Panacibacter microcysteis: one gene and its partner. The protein of the gene in region 2 interacts with the protein of the main gene of each other region in a pairwise test. Links are inferred from orthologs where the notes say so. Each region holds a gene or a part of one and is shown on either strand. Other genes may lie near its edges. The genes, in order: rpe and eno.

The links.
Region 1: the proteins of eno (region 2) and rpe interact in binary tests that used the Escherichia coli proteins (3 or more experiments, as listed by UniProt). The link is inferred for Panacibacter microcysteis from one-to-one orthologs.

Annotation. Positions count from the first base shown.
Region 1 is NZ_JADWYR010000001.1:2,458,905-2,462,235, reverse strand. Bases 151-3,147 are described here. They hold rpe (ribulose-phosphate 3-epimerase), read right to left. Parts: upstream 1,975-3,147; coding sequence 1,327-1,974; downstream 151-1,326. Other genes in these bases: I5907_RS09985 (TolB family protein), read left to right, coding at 2,971-3,147; I5907_RS09990 (tetratricopeptide repeat protein), read right to left, coding at 2,064-2,882; I5907_RS10000 (TonB-dependent receptor), read right to left, coding at 151-1,031. Also shown: more of I5907_RS10000, read right to left, coding at 1-150; more of I5907_RS09985, read left to right, coding at 3,148-3,331. UniProt on the Escherichia coli protein: Catalyzes the reversible epimerization of D-ribulose 5-phosphate to D-xylulose 5-phosphate.
Region 2 is NZ_JADWYR010000001.1:785,782-789,077, reverse strand. The notes cover bases 61-3,022. They hold eno (phosphopyruvate hydratase), read right to left. Parts: upstream 2,203-3,022; coding sequence 919-2,202; downstream 61-918. Other genes in these bases: I5907_RS03185 (hypothetical protein), read right to left, coding at 2,636-3,022; I5907_RS03195 (FtsB family cell division protein), read right to left, coding at 531-845; I5907_RS03200 (hypothetical protein), read right to left, coding at 177-377; I5907_RS03205 (alpha-ketoacid dehydrogenase subunit alpha/beta), read left to right, coding at 61-159. Outside these bases: more of I5907_RS03205, read left to right, coding at 1-60; more of I5907_RS03185, read right to left, coding at 3,023-3,238. UniProt on the Escherichia coli protein: Catalyzes the reversible conversion of 2-phosphoglycerate (2-PG) into phosphoenolpyruvate (PEP). It is essential for the degradation of carbohydrates via glycolysis.

The DNA of each region.
Region 1 (3,331 bases), 1.7 Mb from region 2 along the record:
AAAAAAATATCGAGGCCAAGGTTTTGGGAATACAAAGGAGAAAATACAGAAGACGTTAGCTGGCTTTCTGTTGGTGTTAAACTAAACTTTGCCTGAGACAAATTAGCCAGTGCTTCAAAGCGCCATCTATCACCCGCCTGCCAGGTTATGAGTGTTTGAAGATCTGCAGATGCAGGAATGTAATTTCCTTTCGTTTGCTGGCTGCTTACAAGGTTCTGGTTGGTTCTGTTGCGCACCCCTAAGAGATAGGTAACTTTACCTTTGTTCGCCACACCTTCCAGGTGAAAACCCTGCTCCAGTAAACCAAGATAAGCAGAGCCGCCATTGCGTGTTGGCTTTTTATATGTAACATCAAGTACTGAGCTCATCTTATCACCGTATCTCGCCTGGAAGCCTCCATTATAAAATTTTACGCCACTGGTAAGTTCAGGGTTAATAAAACTAAGTCCTTCCTGCTGCCCGCTTCTTACAAGGTAAGGGCGGTACACTTCAAAATCGTTTACATAAATAAGGTTCTCATCATAGCTGCCACCGCGCACTGAATATTGGGAAGTAAGTTCATTGTTACTGCCAACAAAAAACTTTATCAATCCTTCAATACCACCAATGGGCGATGGATTAAGCAATGCCTTAGACGCATCTATATTAATAAGGCCCGCCTGCTTCCTGTCGCGCTCATCTTTTACAGTTACAGCTTCGAGTTCTTTTACTGCATGCAAAAGCTTTATGTTTACCCGTTCTTCTTCCCCTACACTTAAATAGAATTTTTTTTGCACACTAATAAAACCTGTAAAGCTAAACACGAGCGCTACCGCTTTATTAGGCTGAACTTCCAGTTGAAAATAACCGGAATCACTGGTAATAGTATTTTTTGTAAGGTTAAGTACCTGCACCGTAACACCTGCAAGCGGCTGATCGTTTTCATCGGTTACTTTACCGCTGACCAAAGCTGTTTTCTTTTGTGCAAAAAGATGGATGGAAATTAAACAACAGGCAAACAGTAAAACACGCTTACTCAATTCACTTAACATGCAGTTCATTTGGGTTTGAAGATAGGGAGATATTTTTGTTTACAAGCCAGTGGAACCAGTGGCATCGCCTGTTGTGTCACTCACTTGTACGTTCCGTTTTTTATGGCAACTGCGGCGATGTGTTTTAGGCTAAGTGCTTCAGCCTGCTGTGTCAATTTTTGTTGGTTAGTGGCATGGCGGCACTGTTATCAATACGCTTCAATCTTCGCGTTTGCTGCATATAGCATCTACTGTACAAGAGTGCGACGCAACAAAAGCCACATACTTATTCTTTTGCCGGGCTCATATAAAAACACTACAAGTTATACAACGATTCTATGATTGCTTTGGGATCTTTTGCATTGAACACCGTACTACCCGCCACCAGCACATCTGTACCGGCGGCAACAATACCTGCAGCGTTTTCCATTGTTACGCCTCCGTCTATTTCAATGAGCGTGGAAAGGCCGCGATTGGTGATCATTTGCTTTAATTGTTTTATTTTATGTAGTGTGTAGGGAATAAATTTTTGGCCGCCAAAACCTGGATTTACACTCATCAGGTTTACGACATCTACATCCTGCAGAATATCTTCGAGAAGTGCCACAGGTGTATGCGGGTTAACGGCTACACCGGCCTTCATGCCCAGTTCTTTGATCTGCTGAATGTTGCGGTGCAGGTTGGGGCAGGCCTCAATATGAACAGTCAGTACATCAGCGCCGGCTTTTTTAAATGCTTCTGCGTAGCGGCCGGGCTCAACAATCATTAGGTGCACATCACATATCTTCCTGGTTGTTTTCCTGATGTGCTCCACTACGGGCAAACCATAACTGATGTTGGGTACAAAGACACCATCCATTATATCCAGGTGAAACCATCCGGCTTTACTTTCATCAACCATTTTACATGCCTGTTCCAATCTTAAAAAATCTGATGCCAAAAATGATGGTGCTACTATTGCCATGTGTATAAAATTTCAGGTTACAAGATACAAAAGATACGATGGAAGCGCCGGTAACCAAGGTTGGGAACAGCGTAAAAAGGTTGCAGTTATTATTCCACCCTTTTTAGCGCCTCAGTAATCTTGGCATCACCTTTTTCCAGGTTCAATGCCTGTTTAAATCGCAATGCTGCGCTGTCTTTTACCTGCATCATCTCGTAACACCGGCCCTGCCAATAGTAAGTATCTGCATCGAGGGCATTAATGGTGGAGGCAAATTTAAAAACGCTCAAGGCTTCCTGGTATGCTTTGTTATCAAAATACACCAGGCCTTTTTCAATGTATGCGGGCATGTAAGTGTAGTCATTGGCTATGCAATTGTCGAAGAAAGCCAATGCTTTCTCTTTATTGTTTGTGCGTGCATTGTAAATGCCTGCAATAAAATCTGCATGCGCATCGTAATCGCGGCCAAGAGCCAGCCGTTTTACATTGGTACAAATCAGCAATGCTCTTTCATTCTTCTGCTCTGCGTATAAGTTGGCAAGACCGAGCATTGCATCAGCCGAAGGATATATACGTAACGCTTTGTCATAACTCTCCATAGCCATTATGGTGTCGCCTGCATCTTCAGCTATGCGTCCTTTGGTGTACCACAACCCATAATTGGTGGTATCTTTCATAATAAGACTGTCCATATGTTCAAGCGCCGGTTTATACGCCCCAATACTGTCCAGCGCTGCAGCCAGTTTCAGGCGAAGTCCCGCACTGTCGGGGTTGGCTTTTACGCGGGACTCCAATTCAACAATGTAAGGTGGAAGTGGTTTACCTGCGGCAGCAGTTGTATCATCCTGTTTGCCCGCTGAATCTTCTTTTTCTGCACAGGACGCAAACAAGGATATACCTAAAACTATGATGATGCTTACTCTGGTCATGCTGCAAAAATAATTGTAGTTTCTGTTTATGACGATTTTCTGACCAATGCCATCTAACCATAACCATATTTTTGCAAAAAAATTTAATATGACGTTCTACTGCCAAAAAGCTATTGCGCTTTTTTGTGTACTTAATACGATTGCCGCTTCTTCGGGTGCCCAGGTCGTTTCAGACACACTGCACTACACGGATGAAAAGCATTTTAAAAACATACAGCAACTGACTTTTGGCGGTGATAACGCAGAAGCATACTGGAGTTACGATGGTAAGCAAATTATTTTTCAGCGAACCAATGCAAAAGAAGGCGTACTATGCGACCAGATGTTTACCGGTGCATTACCTGCCATGGGTGAAAAGTTTACCTACAAAATGGTAAGCAGCGGTAAAGGCCGCACAACCTGCGGTTATTTTCTGCCCGATGGCAAACATGTTGTTTATGCCTCCACTC
Region 2 (3,296 bases):
AGTGCATGGATAAGCGAACATTGTTTTGAAATGCTGGATGCACCGGTTGTCCGTTGTGCATCGTTAGATACACCGGTTCCCTTTAATATAGAACTGGAAAAGAATTTTCTTGCAAAAGCAAGACTAAGCGATGCTGTAAAAAAACTGATGAAGTATTAAACCTGGTCTGTAACAGATCAGATAGAATTAATATTTGTTTTGGTAGCAGCGTATTTTAAAATACTTTCTATTGTTTGAGGTCTCGGAGATTCAAGTTTCATGCGGTCAAGTCTTTCAGCAGATTCTTTAATGACATTAAATTTTTCTCTCAATACCCAATTTTCTTCTAATTCTCTTTCAATCTGCCTGTTGCGGTCGTTGTTAGATTCGTTATACATATAAAGAACCAACTCTTCTATAGTAGAATTTACCATGATATAGGCTGTGTTTTAAGTTATGAATAAATGATATAAGCCGCCATGCTTATATGATCTTTCACAGGAGTTGGTAACACATTAAAACGAGTTCATAGTTTTAATATTGCGTTAAGCCTATTTTTTTAAAGTGTCTGCGGCAGGTACAGCAATAAAAACATCTTCATTATCGCGTTTCATCTGGAAGTGTTCACGGGCATATTTCTCAATGGCAGCGGGGTTATTACTTAAGTCCGATAGTGCTGTTTTTGTTTTATCTATCTCTTTCAGGTAATGCTCTTTACTGGCCTGTAGTTCGCTTAGTTCCTGCTTGCGGCGCATTTGCTCAAAGAAATTATTGCGGTCAAAAAATAACATGATCACAAGAAAAACTGCAATTGCGATCAGGTACTTATTTTTTGCAATGGTTATAATACTGGAAGATAACTGCATAAAAAAATCGTTGGCCTTTGTAAAACTACAAAATAGACCAACGATTTATGAAATAGTGTGAATTTGTTAGTAATTATTTACCAAACTTAATTTTACCCTTCGGATATATACCATTTGAGCCTAAAGCCTCTTCTATACGTATTAGCTGGTTGTATTTTGCCATACGGTCTGTACGGCTTGCAGAACCGGTTTTAATTTGTCCGCAATTCAACGCCACAGCAAGGTCTGCTATAGTAGTATCTTCAGTCTCACCACTGCGGTGGCTCATGATAGTAGTGTAGCCTGCATTTTGTGCCATCTGCACAGCGTTGATTGTTTCTGTAACTGTACCAATCTGGTTTACCTTGATCAAAATGCTGTTTGCCGTGCCGGTATCAATGCCACGTTTTAAGATCTTTGTATTGGTTACGAACAGGTCATCGCCCACAAGCTGCACGCGACTGCCTATGGCATCAGTTAGCTTTTTCCAGCCATCCCAATCTTCTTCAGCCATTCCATCCTCAATAGATACAATAGGATATTTGTTTACCCACTCTGTCCAGTAAGCAACCATCTCATCGCTGCTTATTTCTCTTCCACTGCTTTTATAAAATTTGTACTTGCCGTCTTTAAACATTTCACTGCTTGCAGCATCAAGGGCAATACCAATCTGGCTGCCTACTTTGTAACCCGCCGCTTCAATAGCCTGCAATACTGTTTCAATAGCCTCTTCATTGCTTTGAATATCCGGTGCAAAACCACCTTCATCGCCTACGTTTGTACTGTATCCTTTTTTCTTCAATACACTTTTCAGCTGATGGAAGATCTCAACACCCCAGCGCAAACCTTCACTAAAAGTTTCAGCACCAACAGGTACAATCATGTATTCCTGGTAATCAATTTTGTTATCAGCGTGTACACCACCGTTCAGAATGTTCATCAGTGGCATTGGTAATACAGTGGCATTTACACCACCAAGATAGCGGTACAGTGGCAGGTTGCTTTCAATAGCGGCGGCTTTTGCCACAGCCATAGATACTGCGAGTGTTGCGTTTGCACCCAGTTTGCTTTTGTTTTCAGTACCATCAATTTCAAGTAGTTTGGCATCAATTCCTGCCTGGTCGTTAATGCTCCAGCCAATCAGTTGGTCAGCAATTATATCATTAACGTTTGCCACTGCTTTCAGTACGCCTTTACCAACATATACAGCTTTATCACCATCACGTAATTCAACAGCTTCATGAATACCTGTAGATGCGCCACTTGGCACTGCAGCACGGCCAAGCTCACCATTTTCCGTTAATACGTCAACTTCTACTGTAGGATTACCACGGCTATCCAGAATCTGGCGGGCATGAATGTCGGCAATGTAACTCATAATAAAGTGAGGTTTAAATTTTATGATTTTTTTTGAAGTTAGTTAACCAGCAGCAGAACAGGCATTAAGCATCGTTGTGTCACTCACTTGTGCACCATTGCATGGAGCAACAGCGATGCTGAGACAATACCATACATGCGGTTCTTTGCGCTGCAAAGAAACAATCTTTGCATGAAGATTGGGCATGGCCATAAAAGGAAATTTGAAAAGAATTTGCTGACGTTAGTTAGGTACACAACCCGGATGAGATCGAAAGGTCTGTAAAAAATAATTGCCTCGTAGAGGCAAAATATTTCGAGCATAGCTTGCCATCTCACCTAAAGTGAAGCAGGCTATATGGTTCGCAGCACATAAATGTGTGCTTGAAGTTTACTTTATATGGTATTGGATTTATCTGCTGCGTTTTCAAAAAAAGTACAAGTCAAAAACAGGCTCATTGTTTTGTTTTCTGGGCGCTTCTGGAAAACAAGCCTTTTTTCTTAGGCTTTTTATCACTGGCAAAGTCAATAATTACATTATTGTCCCTTTGTACCCAGTCAAGACAGCCGTTTTGAGATTTTACGCTATCCAGGTCTGCCAGGTTCGAACAAAAGTGAAAGGGATGGTCCTGTTTTGGCGGGATGCACATCCACTCGATGGGTATGTCTATGTAACTGATATGCTGAATCTTATCCAGGTTACTCACCGTCGCTTTTTTAATGTAACCTGTAATATGATTTTCTATAAACCTTAATTTAACTGTTGTAACTACCGTCTCGCCCCCCGTACCCAGGTCGGTCTGCTGGTATTCTTCATTCATTTCCGCAATTTCTGTTGGAGACATGTGTTTTAAGCGTGCCACCATCGATGCCGGAATACCCGATTGCTCAAGGCTTGTAATCAATACCGGTCTTTTCACCGATGCTGTATCTGTAGCCTGGGCCGTTACACTGTTAAATAAAAAAATGCTTCCAAGGATCGTTGCACAAAATGAACTCCTTGTTTTCAAAGATGTAATGAACTTCCGCAAATAAATCGTAGAAGTCAATTTCTTCATAAGCATTGTTTATAGCACTAATTGGCTGTTTTGGTACGGATGATTAGAGGTACTTCAA